Regions from separate parts of the Streptomyces sp. NPDC060000 genome, predicted to be linked through region 1. Evidence: riboswitches for the same ligand, from Rfam matches in the RefSeq annotation. Region 1 holds a riboswitch; each other region holds the start of a gene.
What was found. Region 1 has a riboswitch for thiamine pyrophosphate ahead of thiC (phosphomethylpyrimidine synthase ThiC). Riboswitches for the same ligand answer to the same signal wherever they lie in the genome.

Region 1 (6,705 bases):
TCATGGATCGCGCTGTCATGGAGGCAAGTCTGCCGAGCCGACGCCCGAGGGCAACCGAACGAGCACGACACTCCGCCTGATCGCGATACCGCTGTGTCTTACCCTCGCTGACGGGCCGCCCAGGGCGCTGTCCCCAGGTGTCGAACCTGGTGGGACAGCACCGATGGGAACAGCACCGATGGGAACAGCGCCGATCCGGACTCGTCAGTCGGCCAGCGGCAGGTACACCCGGTTTCCGCTCGCCGCGAACTCCTTCGACTTCTCCAACATGCCCTCGGCGATCTCCTCCGCCGAGGCCCCGGCGGCCGCCCCGCTGCCGAACCGCTCGTTGATGCTCTGGCTGATCTTCATCGAGCAGAACTTCGGCCCGCACATCGAGCAGAAGTGTGCCGTCTTCGCCGGCTCCGCCGGGAGGGTCTCGTCGTGGAACTCCCGTGCCGTGTCCGGATCGAGAGCGAGGTTGAACTGGTCCTCCCAGCGGAACTCGAAACGGGCGTCGGACAGCGCGTCGTCCCAATCCTGCGCACCGGGATGCCCCTTGGCGAGGTCGGCTGCGTGGGCGGCGATCTTGTAGGTGATGACGCCGGTCTTGACGTCATCCCGGTTGGGCAGGCCCAGATGCTCCTTGGGCGTGACGTAGCAGAGCATGGCCGTGCCCCACCAGGCGATCATCGCGGCACCGATACCGGAGGTGATGTGGTCGTACGCCGGCGCGACGTCCGTCGTCAGCGGGCCGAGCGTATAGAACGGAGCTTCATCACAGATCTCCTGCTGAAGGTCGATGTTCTCCTTGATCTTGTGCATCGGGACATGTCCCGGGCCTTCGATCATCGTCTGAACATGGAAACGCTTCGCGATCCGGTTGAGTTCCCCGAGTGTCCTCAACTCCGCGAACTGCGCTGCGTCGTTGGCGTCCGAGATGGACCCCGGCCGCAAGCCGTCGCCCAGCGAGTACGTCACGTCGTAGGCGGCGAGGATCTCGCAGAGCTCCTCGAAGTTCTCGTAGAGGAACGACTCCTTGTGGTGCGCGAGGCACCAGGCCGCCATGATCGAACCACCGCGCGACACGATGCCGGTCTTACGGTTCGCGGTGAGCGGGACGTACGCGAGGCGGACACCGGCGTGCACCGTCATGTAGTCCACGCCCTGCTCGGCCTGCTCGATGACGGTGTCCTTGTAGATTTCCCAGGTCAGTTCCTCGGCGCGGCCGTCGACCTTCTCCAGCGCCTGGTAAAGCGGTACCGTGCCGATGGGAACGGGGGAGTTGCGCAGCACCCATTCACGGGTGGTGTGGATGTTGCGGCCGGTCGACAGGTCCATGACCGTGTCGGCGCCCCATCGGGTGGCCCAGGTCATCTTCTCGACCTCCTCCTCGATGGAGGACGTCACCGCCGAGTTGCCGATGTTGGCGTTGACCTTCACCAGGAACCGCTTGCCGATGATCATCGGCTCGATCTCCGGGTGGTTGACGTTGGCCGGCAACACGGCGCGGCCTGCCGCGATCTCCTCGCGAACCACCTCAGGAGAAACATTCTCCCGGAGGGCCACGAATTCCATCTCGGGTGTGATCTCCCCCCGGCGCGCATACGCGAGTTGGGTCACCGCCCCGCCGTCCCGACTGCGGCGCGGCAGACGCGGCCGACCCGGAAAGACCGCGTCGAGGTTGCGCAGACCACCGCGCGGTGAGGTGTGCTTGACGCCGTCGTCCTCGGGACGGACGGGACGGCCCGCGTACTCCTCCGTGTCTCCGCGGGCGATGATCCAGTTCTCACGCAGCGGCGACAGGCCCCTGCGGACGTCGGTGCTGGCGAGTGGATCGGTATACGGGCCGGAGGTGTCGTACAGGGTGACCGACTGCCCGTTGGTGAGATGCACCTGACGGACCGGCACCCGCACGTCGGGACGAGCGCCCTCGACGTACCCCTTGTGCCAGCCGACGGACTTCCTGGCCCCCGATTCGTTCACGTCGACCGCGCTTTCGCTGGTCGCGTTCTGCGTGAAGGCAGGCGTGCGTGCGTCCTTGTTGGTCATGAGACCTACTCCCTACGCCGGCATTACCCGGTAACAGGTTCGGCGGTCGACGCAGCGGCTACCGTCTGCCGATGTTTCATGTGAAACATCACTCCATAGGAGAGACGTTCCACGTGAAACATCGCGAAGACGAAGGTCAGCGCCCTCTCAGCCCGGTGCTCCGAGCTCCCGCGTGTGCAAAGGTTGCCTCCACGCTAGCGCCAATTCTGGCGCGGTGAACAGAGGGCTCGTGTCGTTCTTGCGATGATCGGTCGGTGACCACCACACACCAGCCCCCGTACCCACCTCCCGAGCCGCCCCGTCGCCTTGGCGCCAACAACGGCAGTGGCGACGGCAATGGCAATGGCGACGGACCCGGCAACGGCCCCGGAGGCGACCGCGACTTCGGCAACGGTCACGACCACCAGCGGGGCCCCGGCCACGGACCTGGATACGCCGGTGGTCTCGGCGGCCTGAGGCGCGCCGGAACTCCCAGCGGGCAGCGTGCCCGCTCCGGTGACGGGGCGGGGCCGATGTCGGCGTCAGGGCCGGGGACCGGGCCAGCGCCAGCGCCAGCGCCAGGGAACAGCGGAGGTTACGGACGCGGGCAAGGGCCTGCGAACGATCCGGGATACGGGACCGGGCAAGGATCCGGAAATGACCAGGGATACGGGACCGGGCAGGTGTACGGAACCGGGCCCGCGCGCGGGCGGGGCTACGGCGGCTCTGGCCCCCGTCATGGAGCTGAGCCTGGCCTTGCTCCTGGTGTCGGCGCCCGTCCTGGCCCCAACCCTGACCCCAATTCTGGCCCTGGCGACGGATATGGCTTTGACCGCAAAGTCGGTCATGGGCAGAACCTCGACGGTGGTCATGGTGGCGGCCCCGGTGAGAGGCGCGGGAAGGGGCACGCCGGCGGTCACGGCGAGGATCACGGCGACGGTCACAGCGGCGGCGGTCACGGCGGTCACGGCGATGGCCCGGGGGACATGCACGGCGCAGGTTCAGGTAGCGGGCACGGACCTTCACACGGTCACAGCCACAGTCACGGCCCGGCCGCCCCCGTCTCCCGGCACCTGCGCAAGGTCATCGCGGCCATCCTCATCCCGTTCGGTGCCGCGGTGCTGGTGGGCCTCGTGGTGCTGTGGCCCGGTGGAGCGCCGGCGCACGAGCGCACCGGAGTCGGGTTCGACCGGCAGACCCAGCAGGCCACGGTCACCAAGGTCGTGAGCGTGAACTGTGCGTCGGTGAACGCCTCGGGCGACGCTCCCACCGGCGACACCTCCACGGCCGAGGGGTCCTCCGCACAGCAGCAGGCGAGCGGCACCTGCAAGCGGGCCACGATCCGCGTGGACACCGGCAGCGACAAGGGCCGTACGTTCACCGAGATCGTCCAGCCGGACCAGTCACGGCAGTTGGAGCAGGACGAGAAGGTCGTGGTCGCCTACGAGCCCTCCGCGCCGAAGGACCTCCAGTACTCGGTCACCGACGTGAACCGTCGGATCCCCATGACGGTCCTGGCCCTCATCTTCGCGGTCGCCGTCGTGGTCGTCGGGCGGCTTCGGGGCGTCATGGCGCTGGTCGCGCTGGCCATCAGCTTCATGGTGCTGAACTTCTTCGTCCTGCCCGCGATCCTCCAGGGGTCGAACCCTCTGGTCGTGGCAGTGGTGGGGTCGAGCGCCATCATGCTGATCGCCCTCTATCTCTGTCACGGCCTCTCGGCCCGCACCTCCGTCGCGGTGCTCGGCACCCTGATCTCGCTGCTGCTGATCGGCATCCTCGGCTCGCTGTTCATCGACTGGGCCGCGCTGACCGGCAACACGGACGACAACACCGGCCTGATCCATGGCCTGTACCCGTCGATCGACATGAGCGGTCTGCTGCTCGCCGGGATCATCATCGGCTCGCTCGGCGTCCTCGACGACGTGACGGTCACGCAGACCTCGGCGGTCTGGGAACTGCACGAGGCCAACCCCGCGATGGGTTGGCGCGGCCTGTACCGGGCCGGCATCCGCATCGGGCGCGACCACATCGCCTCCGTGGTCAACACACTCGTCCTCGCCTACGCCGGTGCCGCACTGCCGCTGCTACTGCTCTTCTCGATCGCGCAGAGCAGCGTGGGTGCCGTCGCCAACAGCGAGCTGGTCGCCGAGGAGATCGTGCGCACGCTGGTGGGCTCGATCGGCCTGGTCGCCTCCGTACCCGTCACCACGGTTCTGGCGGCCCTGGTGGTGTCCGCCGACCGGCCGAGCTCCGGTAAGGCACCCGCGACGGCCCCGGAAGTGATTCCCGCTGCTTCGGTGGGAACGACGGCCTCGGGCACCGCCCAGGCACGGGGCGGCCGTGGGAAGCGGCGCAAGCGCTGAGCTGGCGCAAGCGCGGAGGCGAGGGGGCGCCCGAGTGCCGAGAACACCGGCCGACTCGGGCGTGTCCCTCACTTCTCCCGGTAGGGAAGAAGCGTTCCTGCACAATGCCCACCGTGGCGAAGCGTTCCGCCACCGATCGCCTCCACTCACCGCAGTCACGTCAGCCGGCGCTCTGCTCCTCGGCCAGGATCCGGTCCAGCGCCTCGTCCAAGTACGCGTCGAAGTCGGCGAGAGCACCCTCCTGGCCCAGCGGAACCAGCTTGTCGGTGCGATCGAGGAAGGCCACCAGCGGAGCCGCCGAGGAGCGGAACAGCGCCTGGTCACCGCCGACCTGAAGCCGGATCAGGACCTCCCCCAGCACGTCGGGATCCACCGGCGAGACGCGGACGTCCCCTTCGCCGCACGGCCTGCCCACCCCGTCGATGAGCAGCTCGCGCCCGAAGGTCCAGGTCACCGGGGCATCACCGGGCAGATGGAAGGTGAGTCGCACGGCGTACGGATCGCACGACTCGTAACCCAGCTCCACCGGGATGCGGAACGAGAGCTCCTCGGACACGAGGAAGCTCATCATGACCTCTGCCTGTACTGCCTGTACGGACTCGCGCATCGCCTTACCTCGTCATTTGCCGCCGACTGGCCGGGAATGGACCGTCTGACACTGCACGCATCTTGCTGAACGTACACAACAGATCACAAGGAGTGAGTTTTCAGATACTGATAGAGATCGCCAACGATCCCAGGAGCCGTCCGACCTCGCTCTGCAGTTGCCGGGCCGCGGGCAGCAGCCGATGGGCGTGATGGGCGGGGAGGGAGATCGCCATCGTGGCCGCTGTGGTCCCCACGGTGATCGGGATGGCCGCGCACACCGTGCCCACCGCATACTCCTGGCGCTCGACCACCGGTTCCATACGCGGCATCCGCTCCAGGCGCCGCAGCAGAAGGTGGTTGTCACGCACGGTGTACGGAGTGATCGACTGCACCGGGTAGCGGTCCAGGTGGTCGCGACGGGCGTCCTCGTCCAGCTGGGAGAGCAGGCACTGGCCGATGGCGTGCGCGTGTCCGGTCTCCCGGAAGTCGGCCCACTCCTCGACCGCCGGATTACCGGGAGTGTCGGAGACGCACATGATCTCGATCTCGCCGTCGCGGTATCTGGCGTAGTACACGGGGACACCGATGGAATCGCGCCATTGGGCGAGGGTGTCGGCAACCGTGCTGCGACGTTTCTGCGCCGCTCCACTCGTGCCGAGCCGCTCCGCCGCCTCACCGAGGAAGAACAGCCCTTTGTCCCGTCGCAGATAGCCCTCGTGTACGAGGGTGCGCAGCAGGTGGTAGGCCGTGGGCAGCGCGAGACCGGTCTCGCGGGCGAGTTGTTTGGCCGGAGCCCCGTACTCGTGCTCCGCGACGGATTCCAGCAGGCGCATGGCGCGCTGGACCGAGCCGATCAGAGTGGCCGCGGGGTGCGGATGCTCGGGGGTGGTCGTGTTCGGCGGGCGTTGCAGCGGAGGTGTGGAGGTAGGCGGCCGGGTGGGGGGTGCGTACGGTTCTGCGGATGCGGTGTCAACCATGACCAAGGGTCACTCCGAAGCGCGAGGGGGGCGGTCCGTGCGGGGAACACGGGAGGGGGGAGTACGCCACTCGCGGGGGTCGTCCCCGCGACGAGTTCCGGACTTTAACCGCCTGCCACCGCTTGCAGACGGACTGTCAGGGAAACTTCCCCCGGCCGAGGGAACCGGCGACTGCTGTTACCGATCACCGGCCGCCCGCACCGCTCACCAGTCGCTGCGCGACGAGGAACTCGACGTGAACTTCCTTACGACGTAGACCAGTCCGCCGACAAGCGCCACGAAGACCAGCAACTTGAAGAGCAGCCCGATCACGAACCCGACGACGCTGGCTATCAGGCCGCCGAACACGACCAGCGCGATGACCGGCACCGCGACCCACTTCACCCACCACGGCAGTCCCGCGAAGATCTCTTGCATCGCCCTTGTCCTCATCCTCTTCGGTCGATGTCCGGCGCCGTTGTCGGGCCGGAGCGTTTCGATGTCCTGCCGTCGATGCTAGGGCCGAAGGGGGTGCCAACGGGGGCCTCTGATCCCTTGTCCTCCCCTGACCGATCCCCTAGGGAACCCCGAGACTCCTGGTCAACCGGCAGTCGGAGAAGCTACGCACGGAGACGCGCCGCACGGAGCGGTTCAGCCCTCGGGCGGCGAGAACACGACCAGCACCCGCAGGTCCTCGCTGATGTGATGGAACTTGTGAGCGACCCCGGCCGGGACGTAGACCACGCTGCCGCGCGCCACCTGCGTGGTCTCCAGGCCGACGGTGATCG
Region 2 (6,705 bases), on a different contig from region 1:
CAGGTACGGCGCGTGCACGTACGCCGGGACCGACCGTGCCGCGCACGCCTCCCGGAAGGCCTCGTCCTGCCGCGGATTGCCGACCGGAGTGGCCCAGCCACGCGGATTGGCGACGAACACCTGGACCGTCTCGGCCCCGAGGTCGTGCGCGTAGGACATGCCCACGTCGTGCAGACCGCCGGCCACGGGGACATGACCGCCGATGGGGTTGCGGGAGGGGAAGGGGGATCCGGAACTCACCCGTTCAGGGTGTCATGCCCCCGGACCCCTCCGGTCACCGGATGGTGATCGTGATCGTCGACCCCTTGGGCGCCGACTCGCCGCCCTCCACGGACTGCTTCTTCACGGTGTCGCCGAACAGCCCGAGCAGCCCCCGGTCCTCCTTGACCTCGAACCCGGACTGCTCCAGGAGCGATTTGGCGTCGTCGACGCTCGCGCCGACCACGTCCGGGACCTCGACCATCTGCGGACCCTTGGACAGCGTCAGCGTCACCGTGTCGCCGTCGGCGGCCTCGCTGTCCGCCGCCGGGGTCTGTGCCGCGACCTGGCCCTTGTCGAACTCGGAGTTGATCTGTCCGGGGGCGATCTTCACCTTCAGGCCGGCCTCCTCGAGCTCGGCCCTGGCATCGGCCGGGTCCTCGCCGGTGACGTCCGGGACGTCGACCGGGCTGCCCTTGCTGACCACGATCGAGACCGCGGTGCCCGCCCGGCGCTTCGTGCCCGCCGCCGGGTCGGTGCTGATCACGAAGCCCTTGATGACGTCCTCGCTGAACGCCTTGTCGACCAGCCCCGGCTCCAGACCGTCCGCCTTCAGCAGCTCTTCGGCCTTGTCCAGCCGGGAGCCCTTCACATCCGGCACCTTCACGATCTCCGGGCCGTCGGAGACGGTGAGCGTCACGGAGTCGTGCTTGCGGATCCGGGCGCCCGGCTCGGGGTCGGTGTCCATGACGGTGCCGCGTCTCACCGTGTCGCTGTGCTCGTGCTCGACCTTGCCGACCTTGAGCCCGGCGGCCTCGAGCCGCGTTTTGGCCTGCGCCTCCTTCTGCGTCAGCACCGCCGGGACCTTGGTGAACTGGCCGGAGTTGATGTACCAGACCCCGGCGCCCACACCGAGCACCAGCAGGACGACCGTGACGAGCGCGAGCACGCCGCGCCGGGGCCGTACGGAACGGCGCCGGGGCGGCAGGGGCGGCGGGCTCTGGAACCGCGAGGTGCGGTTGAGCGGGTCCTCGGCGCCGTCGGGGTCGTCCTCGTCGACGGGCAGCGGCCGCGATGGGGGTCCCCCCGCGCGAGCGAAGCCGAGCGCGGGGGAGGTGAGCGAGCGCGGGATCACACTCGTCCGGTCCTCGGCGTTGTGGTGCGCGGCGGAGACGGCCTGCGGAGGCAGCGCGTCCAGCTGCTCCTCGCTGAGCGCGGCGCGCGCCTCCAGCGTCTGTCCGAGCAGCGCGACGGCGTCGTACGCCCGTGCCTCGGGATCGCGGACGGTGGCCGACGCGACGAGCTCGTCCAGTGCGAACGGCAACCCGGGCACCAGGGCCGACGGCGGCGGGACGTCCTCGTGCAGGTGCTTGTAGAGCACGATCGCGGGGGAGTCCCCGTCGTGGGGTTTCTCACCCGTGAGCATCTCGTGGAGGACCACCCCGCACGCGTACACGTCGACGCGGGGGTCGGCGGCACCTGGCTGCTCGATCTGCTCGGGGGCGAGATAGGCGACGGTGCCGAGCACGGCACCCGTGGTGCTGGTCACCGTGTCGACGGACCGCACCAGTCCGAAATCAGCGACCTTGACCCGCCCGTCATCGCCTATCAGCACGTTCTCGGGCTTCATGTCCCGGTGCACGAACCCGGCCCGGTGCGCGGCGCCGAGCGCGGCCAGCACGGGCTCCAGGATGTCGAGCGCGGCGCGCGGCTGAAGCGCCCCGCGCTCGCGGAGCACATCGCGCAGCGTGCATCCGGCGATGTACTCCATGGCCAGATAGACGTACGACCCGTCGGCGCCCTGGTCGAACACCTGGACGACATTCGGGTGGGCGAGCCGGGCGACCGACTTCGCCTCCCGGATGAACCGCTCGACGAACGCCCCGTCGGCGGCGAGCGCCGGGTGCATCACCTTGAGCGCGAGCACGCGGTCCAGGCGGGTGTCCACGGCCCGGTAGACCGTGGCCATCCCGCCGACCGCGATCCGCGCCTCTACGCGATACCGGCCGTCGAGCAGCTGCCCGACCAGAGGGTCCTGAAGGGTCGTGTCCACGCAGGTGAGTGTACGAGCCGCCGCTGACACCTCCGCCGGTTCCACCGCGATCGCAGCGCTACTGGAGCCGACCTGTGACGCAACCCACCGGCCGGGCGACGCCCGTCTCCGAAGACCGGACGGTAGCCGCACGGGGGTCAGAAAGCGGGGCGCTCGGGGTCCAGCACCGCCCGGCCCTCCACGGGAGAGGACGCCTCGGCGAAGTACCGGGGCGGGATCCGGCCGGCCAGCCGGGCCAGTCTTCCCGCCTCGACGCCGGCCCGCATGGCCGACGCCATCCGCTCGGGATCGCGCGCCCGCGTGACCGCCGACGCCAGCATCACTCCCGCGCACCCCAGCTCCATGGCCAGCGCCACATCCGACGCCGTACCGGCCCCCGCGTCCAGGATCACCGGCACACGCGCGTGCTCGACGATCAGCCGGAAGTTGTGCGGGTTGCGGATCCCCAGGCCGGAGCCGATCGGAGAGCCCAGCGGCATCACCGCCGCGCACCCCACGTCCTCCAGTTTCCTGGCCAGCACCGGATCGTCGTTGGTGTACGGGAGCACCGTGAATCCGTCGTCCACCAGCGTCTCCGCCGCGTCCAGCAGCTCGATCGGGTCCGGCAGCAGCGTGCGCTCGTCGGCGACGACCTCCAGCTTGACCAGAGCGGTGCCCAGCGCCTCCCGGGCCAGCCGCGCCGTCAGCACGGCCTCCCCGGCGGTGAAACACCCCGCCGTGTTCGGCAGTACCCGGATACCGAGCCGCTCCAGCACCGACAGCACGGAACCGTGCACCGAGGGGTCCACCCGCCGCATGGCGACCGTCGTCAGTTCGGTGCCGGACGCCACCAGGGCCCGCTCCAGCACGTCCAGGCTGGGCGCACCCCCCGTACCCATGATCAGACGGGACGAGAAGGACATGCCCGCGAGGAGGAAGGTGTCGTCGGCCATGACTTGGCTCAGCCTCCCTGGACCGCGGTGAGGACTTCCACCCGGTCACCGTCGCGCAGAGCCGTCGACGGCCACTGCGCGCGCGGGACGACGGTTTCGTTGAGCGCGGCGGCCACCCCGGAGGGCGCCGCCGTCAGGGACCGTACGACGCTGTCGAGAGCCGTACCGGGAGGGAACTCCCGCCGCTCCCCGTTCACCGAGACGTGCAAGCGGGCGTTCATGCGGACGTTCATGCGGACTGCTCCGAGAGTACGGCGGCGCCGAAGCGCCGGGGCGTGAAGGGACGGGCCTCGTCCGGGAGTTCCCCGGTGGCCAGGACATGCGCCATCGCGTCACCCGTCACCGGCGTCAGCAGCACGCCGTTGCGGTAGTGACCGGTGGCCAGCAGCAACCCCGGCAGCGCCGTCGGCCCGAGCAGCGGCGCGTTGTCCGGGGACCCGGGCCGCAGCCCCGCGCGCGTCTCCGTGAGGGGCAGCTCGGTGATGCCCGGGATCAGCTCATGGGCGTCGCGCAGCAGCTCGTACACGCCCCCCGCCGTCACCGTGGTGTCCCAGCCCAGCTCCTCGCTGGTCGCGCCCACCACCAGCTCGCCGTTCTCCCTGGGGACCAGGTAGACCTGGCTGCCGCGCACCACGGCCCGCACGGTCCGGCTCAGGAAGGGCGCGTAGCGCGGTGGCACGGTCAGCCGCAGCACCTGGCCCTTCACCGGCCGTACGGGAGGCAGCACGTCCCGCGGCACCCCCGCGAGCCGCCCGCTCAGGCTGCCACCGGCGAGCACCACCTGCCCCGCCTCCAGCGCCGTACCGTCCCGTGTGACGACCCCCGCGGCCCGCTCGCCCACCACGGACAGGCGTTCGGCCCACACACGGTGGAAGACCACCCCGGCCCGCTCGCACGCGGCCACCAGCGCCCCGGTCAGCCGCCGCGGGTCGATCTGGTGGTCGCCGTCCACCCGCAGACCGCCGCGCACCCCTGGCGCGAGCAGCGGCTCGAGGCGCCGGCACTCCCGACCGGACAGCCACTCCGACTCCAGTCCCGACTGCTGCTGCAGGGCGTGCAGTTCGCGCAGATGGGCGCGGTCGTCGGAGTCCAGCGCGACCGCGAGCGTGCCGCAGCGCCGGTAGCCGAGGCCGTGTCCGGTCAGCTCCGTCAGCTCGGCCGCGAAGTCCGGATAGCGGCGGGCGGAGGCCAGATTGAGGCCGAGCAGACCCTGCTCGCCGTGGTGCAGTTCCGTGACGGCGGCCAGCATCCCGGCCGCCACCTGGGCTGCCCCGCCGCCCGGCGCCGGGTCGGCCACCGCCGTGGCGAAGCCGCGCTGCGCGGCCCGCCAGGCCGTGACCAGGCCGATGATCCCGCCCCCGATGACGAGGACGTCTGACGTACGCGGAGACGACATGGGCGTCCAGCCCCTCCCTTCGCCGGCATGACCCGGATCAGGTTCGTACGGTCGGAGGCCGCCAGCCTCCCTCTCAGCCCGGTGCGTCCGGACTCCCGCGAGTGCTCTACGTTGGCCACCCTAGCCGGACGCCGCGCACCTCGGTAAGGGAGCCTTTGCCCATGCCCATACCCATGCCCAGGCCCGTCTCGCTCGACGGCCTCGTCCTCGCCCCCGTCGCCGACCAGGCGCCGGGCCAGGTCGGCACCCGCACCCGCTTCACGTACCACGAGCGCGGCGGCGAGATCTGGGCGGAGTACACGGGCGGTGACGTCGTACGCGGGCATCTTGTGGGTACCCGGGAGGGGGACCGCCTCGACTTCCGGTACGTACAGCTCAAGCACGACGGGACGACGTCCTCGGGGCACTGTGTGTCGACGGTCGTGGAGCTCGCGGACGGACGGGTACGGCTCGAGGAGGCCTGGGCGTGGGAGTCGCAGGAGGGCAGCGGCACCAGCGTTGTGGAGCAGGTCACGGCGCACGACGGCTGACTGACGATTCGTCAGCCGCCTAAGGTGATCAGGTGAGTGAGCAGAGGCAGGAAGAAGGCGGCCCGTCCGGGCGGCGCGTGGTGGTCGTCGGCGCGGGCATGGCCGGGGTCCAGACCGCCGTCGCCCTGCGCGAACAGGGCTTCGACGGCACGGTGACGCTGATCGGCGCGGAGCCCCACCAGCCCTACGACCGGCCCCCGTTGTCCAAGGCCGTGCTGCTCGGCAACGCCGAGGGCTCCGCCTTCGACGTCGACTTCGAGGGCCTCGGCATCGACCTCGTGCTCGGCCGCGAGGTCGACGGCCTTCGCCCGGCCGACCACGAGCTGGACACCGGGGCCGGGCCCGTCCCGTACGACGTCCTCGTCCTCGCCACCGGAGCCGAACCGGTCCGGCTGCCCGGCGCCGAGGGGGTGCCCGGCGTGCACCTGCTGCGCACCCTGGACGACGCCGAACGGCTACGGCCGGTCCTCGCCCAGCAGCACGACGTCGTGGTCGTCGGCGCCGGCTGGATCGGCGCCGAGTTCGCCACGGCCGCGCGGGAGGCCGGCTGCGCGGTCACCGTCGTCGAGGCCGCCGACCGGCCGCTGGCCGGGGCGCTGCCCGCCGAGGTCGCCGCCCCGATGGCCGCCTGGTACGCCGACAACGGCACCGTGCTGCGCACCCACGCACGCGTGGAGCGCGTCGAACCCGGCGCGGTCGTCCTCGACGACGGCTCGCGGCTGCCCGCCGGCGCCGTCGTGGTCGGCATCGGCGCCCGCCCCGCCACCGCCTGGCTGGCCGGCTCCGGCATCGCGCTGGGCGCCCACCGGGAAGTCGTGGCCGATGCCCACCTGCGCACCTCCCTGCCCGACGTGTACGCGGTCGGCGACTGCGCCTCCTTCCCCTCGGGGAGGTACGGCGAGCGGCTCCTCGTCCACCACTGGGACAACGCCCTCCAGGGACCGCGCACGGTCGCGGCGAACATCATCGGCACGGCCACCGACGAGCCCCCGGCCGTCTACGACCCCGTCCCGTACTTCTGGTCCGAGCAGTTCGGCCGCTTCGTCCAGTACGCCGGGCATCACGCCGACGCCGACCGCGTCCTGTGGCGCGGCGACCCGTCCGGTCCGGCCTGGACGGTCTGCTGGCTGCGCGAGGACCGGGTGGTCGCCCTGCTGGCCGTGGGGCGGCCGCGCGACCTCGCCCAGGGCAGGCGGCTGATCGAGGCGGGCACGCCCATGAACCCACGGCTCCTCGCGGACCCGGCGCGGCCGATGAAGGCGGCGACGGCCGAGGCCTGAACCCCTGGTCGGACCGTCCCGGCTTCCGACTGTCAGCGGCAGATGGCAGGCTTGTTCCCGTGACCGAGATTGACGCAAAGACCGATGCTCTAGTCCCCGCCTGGCTCACCGTGCCCGACATCGCGGAGATGCTCGATTCCGACGTGATCCGCGTCCGGCAGCTGATCAAGGACGGCCAGCTCATCGCCGTGCGCCGTGGCGAGAACCGCGCGCTGCACATCCCCGCCGCCTTCATCGACGGGGACAAGGTGGTGAAGGGCCTGGTTGGGACCCTGACCCTGCTGCGGGACGACGGCTTCAAGGACGAAGAGATGCT
Region 3 (6,705 bases), on a different contig from region 1:
CCCGATCCGTCCGGCACCGGCACCTTGCCCCACGGGGTGACCGCGGCCTCCCCCGTGACGGTCGCCTCCACCACGTTGTCGAAGCCCAGGAACCGGGCCACGAACTCGTCCGCCGGCCGCTGCCACACCTCGAGTGGCGTACCGGACTGGGCGATCCGCCCGTCCCGCATCACCACGACCCGGTCGGCGAGCGCGAACGCCTCGCCCTGGTCATGGGTGACCGCGAGCACGGTCGTCCCCAACCGGCCGAACAACTCCCGAAGTTCGACGACCAGCCGCTCCCGCAGCGACCGGTCGAGCTGGCCGAGCGGCTCGTCGAGCATCAGCAGCCGGGGCCGCGGCGCGAGGGCCCGGGCCAGCGCCACCCGCTGCTGTTCCCCGCCGGAGAGCGAGGCCACCGCACGGCCGCCCGCACCGGGCAGCCCGACCAGTTCCAGCAACTCCCGCACCCGCTCGCCCTGCCGGCCCCTGGGCATGCCGCGCATCCGCAGCCCGAAGGCCACGTTGCCGCCCACGTCCCGCTGCGGGAACAGCTGATGGTCCTGGAACATCAGCCCGAGCTCCCGCTTGTGCGCGGGCACCCCGGCCTGGTCCCGCCCGTCCAGCAGCACCCGGCCGGCGTCCAGCGGCTGGAGCCCGGCCACCGCCCGCAGCAGCGTCGACTTGCCGCTGCCGCTCGGCCCCAGCACGCAGACCACCTCGTGCTCGGCGACGGCGAGACCGACCGCGTCGAGCACGGCGCGCCCCCCGAACCGCACGGTCGCGCGCTCCAGCTCCAGCAGCATCAGAACTCCCCCGTACGGTCGGTCCGCAGCCGCTCCAGCACCAGCAGGGCCACCGCGCACACCACCATCAGAATCGTCGAAAGGGCCATCGCCTGGCCGTAGTTCAGCTCGCCGGCCCGACCGAGCAGTCGCGCCACGGCGACCGGCAGCGTCGGACTGTCGGGCCGGGCGATGAACACCGTCGCCCCGAACTCCCCCAGCGACACCGCGAAGGCGAATCCGGCCGCGACGAGCAGCGCCCGCCGCACCATCGGCAGGTCGACCTCCCGCCACACCCGCCAGGGCGACGCCCCGAGCACGGCCGCCGCCTCACGCAGCCGCTGGTCCACCGCCCGCAGCACCGGCAGCATGATCCGTACGACGAAGGGAACGCCGACCAGCGCCTGCGCGAGCGGCACCAGGATCCAGGTACCGCGCAGGTCCAGCGGAGGCTCGTCGAGCGCGATGAGAAACCCGAAGCCGACGGTCACGGCGGAGACGCCCAGCGGCAGCATCAGCAGTGCGTCGAAGCCACGGACCAGCCGTCCGGCGTCCCGTCGGGTGAGCGCGGCCGCGGCGAGCCCACCGACGAGCACGGCGATCGCGGTCGCGACGACGGCGTACTCCAGCGAGTTGCCGATCGCCTCGATCGGCGGGACCAGGAAGACATTGCCGTCGTCGCTGGTCAACGCCCGGTAGTAGGCGAAGCCGGGTGCGTCGAGCGAGCGCTGCGCCAGCACCCCGAGCGGCAGCACCAGCAGGACGGCGATCGTGCCGAGCACTCCGGCCAGCAGCGCCCACTGCCCGGCCCCGCGCGGTCGCCGCGCCGTCACCGACGCGTCGACCAGCCGCAACGCGGTCTCCCGCCGCCGTACGGCCTGGGCGTGCACGGCGAGGATCACGCCGACGGCCACGAACTGGACGATCGTGAGGACGGCGGCCGTGGACAGGTCGAAGATCTCGGAGGTCTGCCGGTAGATCTCCACCTCGAGGGTGGAGAAGGTGGGGCCACCGAGGATCTGCACCACTCCGAAGGAGGTGAAGGTGAACAGGAAGACCATCAGCGCGGCGGCGGCGACGGCGGGCCCCAGGGCGGGCAGGGTGACCGTGCGCCACGCCGTCAGCCGGGACGCGCCGAGCATCCGCGCCGCCTCCTCCTGGCGGGGGTCGAGCTGCGACCACAGCCCGCCCACCGTCCGCACGACGACCGCGTAGTTGAAGAAGACGTGCGCCAGCAGGATCGCCCACACCGTGGTGTCCAGCCGTACGCCCCACAGGTCGTCGAGCAGTCCACCGCGCCCGACGAGCGCCAGGAACGCCGTGCCGACGACGACCGTCGGCAGCACGAACGGCACGGTGACGACGGCGCGCAGCACCTGCTTGCCCGGGAACTCCAGGCGCGCGAAGACATACGCGGCGGGCAGCGCGACCAGGAGCGTCAGCGCGGTGGAGGCCAGTGCCTGCCAGGTGGTGAACCACAGGACGTGCCGGATGCCGGACTGCGCGAGCACGTCCCACAGCCGTCCGAAGCGCGGGCCCCCGTCGGCGCCGAGTCCCCGGGCGACGATCGCGGCGACAGGGTAGGCGAAGAAGACCGCGAAGAACGCGACGGGCACGGCCATGAGACCGAGCCGTGCCACGTTCCCCGTGCGGGCTCCGCGCCCGGTCACTTCAGTACGAGCGAGGTCCATGACTTGACCCAGTCGTCGCGGTTGTCGGCGATCTTCCCGGGGTCCAGGGTCTCGGGGTCCTTGGCGGCGGGCCCGTACTCGGTGAACTCGGCGGGGACGGCCGCCCCCTTCACCACCGGGTACACGAACATGTTGAGCGGCATGTCCTCCTGGAACTCTTTGGTGATCAGGAAGTCGATCAGCGCCTTGCCGCCCTTGCTGTTGGAGGCGTTGCTCAGCAGACCCGCGAACTCGATCTGCCGGAAGCAGGTGCCGGACGCGACACCGGTCGGCGCGGTGGCCGGCTTCGGGTCGCCGTAGATCACCTCGGCGGGCGGCGAGGAGGCGTACGACACGACGAGCGGCCGGTCGGCCTTCGCCTTCTTCCCCCCGGCGGACCCGGAGAACTCCTCGTTGTAGGCCTGCTCCCAGCCGTCGACCACCTTCACCCCGTTGGCCTTGAGCTTCTTCCAGTACCCCTCCCAGCCTCCGTCGCCGTACTTCGCGGCGGTGCCGAGCAGGAAGCCGAGCCCGGGCGAGGAGGTGGAGGCGTTCTCGGTGACGAGCAGATCCTTGTAGGCGGGCTTCACCAGGTCGTCGAAGGAGGCGGGCGGGGCCAGCTTGTGCTCGCTGAAGTACGCCTTGTCGTAGTTGACGCAGATGTCGCCGTAGTCGACGGGAGTGACCCGGCGCTTGTCGGCGTCCAGCCGGTACTGCGCGTCGACCTGCCCCAGCCCCTTGGCTTCGTACGACTGGAACAGCCCGTTGTCGAGGGCGCGCGACAGGAGCGTGTTGTCGACGCCGAAGAAGACGTCGCCCTGCGGGTTGTCCTTGGTGAGGATCGCCTTGTTGACGGCCTGCCCGGCGTCGCCGTCCTTGAGGACCTTCACCTTGTACCCGGACTCCTTCTCGAAACCGGCGAGCACACCCTTGGACACGGCCCACGAGTCGTGGCTGACGAGGGTGACGGTCTTCGAGCTCCCCGAGCCCGCCGTCCCCTTCCCGTCCGTCGACCCGCACGCGGACAGCGCGACCAGGCCGAGCCCTACGGCCACGGCCACGAAGGTCTTGTTCTGCACTGGTTTTCCTCCTGGGTTGACCAGGAAGAGACGCGGCCCCGCCCGGGTCCGCGACGGACGCCGGGCAGGGCGCAACAGCTCGAGTGATGACCGAACTTCCTACCCAGAATGACCTGGGCGAGGTTCAGAGGGTCTGCGGGCCTGGATGCCGCACTCTCAGCGCTGTGGCGCTCCCCTGTCGGAATATGAAGATGTGTACGGTCCTCAGACTACCGCTCGGTCGCCGCGAGCTGACCGCACGCCCCGTCGATCTCCTGACCACGGGTGTCCCGGACCGTGACGGGCACCCCGTGCGCGGCGATCGCCTCGACGAACGCCTTCTCGTCCTCGGGCCGGGAGGCCGTCCACTTCGACCCCGGCGTCGGGTTGAGCGGGATGAGGTTGACGTGCACCGGCTTGCCCCGCAGCAGCCGCCCGAGCCGGTCACCACGCCAGGCCTGGTCGTTGATGTCGCGGATCAGCGCGTACTCGATGGACAGCCGACGCCCGGACCGCTCGGTGTACTCGAACCCGGCCTCCAGCACCTCGCGCACCTTCCACCGCGTGTTCACGGGGACCAGGGTGTCGCGCAGTTCGTCGTCCGGCGCGTGCAGGGAGATCGCCAGCCGGCACTTGAAGCCCTCGTCGGAGAACCGGTGGATGGCGGGCACCAGGCCGACCGTCGACACGGTGATCCCGCGCTGCGAGAGCCCGAGCCCGTCGGGAGCCGGGTCGGTGAGCGCCCGGATGGCACCGACGACCCGCTTGTAGTTGGCGAGCGGCTCGCCCATACCCATGAAGACGATGTTGCTGAGCCTGGCAGGCCCCCCCGGCACCTCTCCGTCCCGCAGGGCCCGCATCCCGTCGACGATCTGGTGCACGATCTCGGCGGTGGACAGGTTCCGGTCCAGCCCCGCCTGCCCGGTGGCGCAGAACGGGCAGTTCATCCCGCACCCCGCCTGCGAGCTGATGCACATGGTCACCCGGTCCGGGTACCGCATCAGTACCGACTCCACGAGCGTGCCGTCGAACAGCCGCCACAGGGTCTTGCGGGTGGTCCCCTCGTCGGTCGACAGATGCCGGACCACCGACATCAGGTCCGGCAGCAGCGCCTCACGCAGCTTGTCGCGGGCACCGGCGGGGATGTCGGTCCACTCCGCCGGGTCGTGCGCGTAACGCGCGAAGTAGTGCTGCGAGAGCTGCTTGGCACGGAACGGCTTCTCACCGATCTCCGCCACGACCTCCTTCCGCTCGGCGGGCGAGAGGTCGGCAAGATGCCGCGGCGGCTTCTTGGCTCCGCGGGGGGCAACGAAAGTAAGTTCTCCGGGCTTCGGCATAACCCTTCCAGTGTCGCAGATCAACTCCACCGGCCCAGGCCCAGAACGGGGTGGGGGCGGTCACCCCTGGGCGCTCTCTGTCATGGTTGGACGGCCTCGCACAACCCAGGGACGGCCCAGGGGGCGTACCACCGGGAGCGGGATGATCTCTCCGGAGGGGTGCGAGTGGACATGCTTGAACTGATGGAGTGGCTGGCCGCGCGCGGAGTCACAACCTTCTTCAAGGTCGACGGTGACCGCATGGTTGAGCGGCGGACGGCATGGATGGTCATCGTCAGCGGTGGGCCGCTCGGCGAGGACTCGTTCTTCCGAGCCGACCTGGCCACGCCAGACGCATGCCTTGACTCGTTGCTCGCTCATCTGGAGGGCAAGGGCCTGTCGCCATTCGCATGATCAACATGTGCTGAAGCTCAGACGCAACTGCCGTGGGGTGCCCGCACGTACCTGGTGAGCTCGACCGCCCGCTCGCTCAGTTTCTCGTTCCCCTCACGGCCCTGGTGACGAGCTCGCTCGCCCAGCCCTCGGCGGAGGCCGTGGGCAGGACGAGCCGGCGTCGACGGTAGCGGTGCCCGGCGCGCGTCGTTGATCGCTGCGAGCAGCGAGGCAGGAGTACATGAGATACGGGCCCCCTCCCCGCACAGAAGCAAAGGGAGGCGGCCCGCATGAACCCGTTGTGCCGCGTGGGTCAGCCGGAACCCACGAACAGGACGAGCAGCAGCCAGACCACGGGAGCCGTGGGCAGGAGCGAGTCGAGCCGGTCCATGATGCCCCCGTGGCCCGGGAGCAGCGTGCCCATGTCCTTGATGCCCAGGTCCCGCTTGATCATGGACTCGCCGAGGTCGCCGAGCGTGGCGCTGGCCGCGACGGCGAAGCCGAGCAGCAGCCCCTGCCACCAGGTGCCGTCGTCGATCAGGAACTGCATGCACAGCGCGCCGGCGACCATCGCGAACGACACCGCCCCGAGCAGGCCCTCGCGGGTCTTGCCCGGGCTGATGCGCGGGGCGAGCTTGGTTCTGCCGAAGCGCCAGCCGACGGCGTACGCGCCCGTGTCGCTGACGACCGTCAGGACCAGGAACGTCATGACACGGAACGCTCCGTCGTCGGCGGTGAGCATCAGGGCGACGAACGTGGCGAGGAACGGCACGTAGAAGGCCGCGAAGACGCCGGCCGTGACGTCCTTGAGGTAGCCCTCGGGCGGTTCGGTCATCCGCCAGACCAGCACCGCGAGCGCGGTGAGAGCCATCGCGACCCAAGCGCCCTCGGGTCCCCGGACGTATCCGGCGACGATCATCGCGGCACCGCCGACCGCTAGCGGCACGAGCGGCGCCCTGATGCCCTTGCGCTCCTGCAGCCTGCTGGTCAGCTCCCACAGGCCCACGACGACGGCGACCGCTATCACGCCGATGAACACGGCCTTGACGACGAACAGCGACGCGACGATGACCGCACCGAGCCCGACCCCGACCCCTATGGCCGCGCCCAGGTCGCGGCCCGCACTCTTCTTCTGCGGGGCGGGCGCCGGCTGAGGGGCGTCGGGCATGGGCTCCGGATTCTGCGGCACCGCCGCAGGGGGCTGTGCCGACGGTGTGTCGTGGCGTCGGGCGGCGTCGATGTACGGCTGGTTGCCGTAGGGCGCGTCGCCGTAGGGCTCGGCTGGGAACGGGGGGCCGCCCAGCCGAGCGGCCCCCCGGTCGTCATCCTGGTTTCCGCCGTGTGCGGGTACGTCGGGGACGATGGGCATGGGGCGAGTCTGCTGCGCCTCAGGCGCATCGTACGCGGGACCCGCCGGGGCGGCCCCTTGGACGGGCGCCTGGTCGGCGGGCCCCCAGTACCCGGCCCGCGACCCGGCGTGTGGCGGTGAGCCCCAGGAAGAGTC

Region 2: it holds a riboswitch for thiamine pyrophosphate, as region 1 does, so the genes downstream of both, thiO (glycine oxidase ThiO) here and thiC (phosphomethylpyrimidine synthase ThiC) in region 1, are expected to answer to the same signal.
Region 3: it holds a riboswitch for thiamine pyrophosphate, as region 1 does, so the genes downstream of both, ACFWBB_RS25050 (thiamine ABC transporter substrate binding subunit) here and thiC (phosphomethylpyrimidine synthase ThiC) in region 1, are expected to answer to the same signal.

What each region holds. Positions count from the first base shown of each region.
Region 1 covers NZ_JBHWUU010000003.1:97,011-103,715, forward strand. The annotation lists gene ACFWBB_RS03265 (VWA domain-containing protein) at 1-19, opposite strand, end outside; gene thiC (phosphomethylpyrimidine synthase ThiC) at 205-2,031, opposite strand; TPP riboswitch at 2,024-2,213, opposite strand; gene ACFWBB_RS03275 (YibE/F family protein) at 2,997-4,373, shown strand; gene ACFWBB_RS03280 (SsgA family sporulation/cell division regulator) at 4,534-4,980, opposite strand; gene ACFWBB_RS03285 (IclR family transcriptional regulator) at 5,081-5,938, opposite strand; gene ACFWBB_RS03290 (DUF5326 family protein) at 6,143-6,355, opposite strand; gene ACFWBB_RS03295 (cupin domain-containing protein) at 6,569-6,705, opposite strand, start outside.
Region 2 covers NZ_JBHWUU010000041.1:11,916-18,620, reverse strand. The annotation lists gene ACFWBB_RS21880 (deoxyribonuclease IV) at 1-240, opposite strand, end outside; gene pknB (Stk1 family PASTA domain-containing Ser/Thr kinase) at 275-2,251, opposite strand; gene ACFWBB_RS21870 (thiazole synthase) at 2,389-3,183, opposite strand; gene thiS (sulfur carrier protein ThiS) at 3,192-3,404, opposite strand; gene thiO (glycine oxidase ThiO) at 3,413-4,579, opposite strand; TPP riboswitch at 4,577-4,688, opposite strand; gene ACFWBB_RS21855 (hypothetical protein) at 4,741-5,109, shown strand; gene ACFWBB_RS21850 (NAD(P)/FAD-dependent oxidoreductase) at 5,142-6,389, shown strand; gene ACFWBB_RS21845 (Rv2175c family DNA-binding protein) at 6,449-6,705, shown strand, end outside.
Region 3 covers NZ_JBHWUU010000050.1:25,338-32,042, reverse strand. The annotation lists gene ACFWBB_RS25060 (ABC transporter ATP-binding protein) at 1-785, opposite strand, end outside; gene ACFWBB_RS25055 (ABC transporter permease) at 785-2,455, opposite strand; gene ACFWBB_RS25050 (thiamine ABC transporter substrate binding subunit) at 2,431-3,513, opposite strand; TPP riboswitch at 3,592-3,700, opposite strand; gene rlmN (23S rRNA (adenine(2503)-C(2))-methyltransferase RlmN) at 3,723-4,829, opposite strand; gene ACFWBB_RS25040 (hypothetical protein) at 5,001-5,222, shown strand; gene ACFWBB_RS25035 (phosphatidate cytidylyltransferase) at 5,515-6,705, opposite strand, start outside.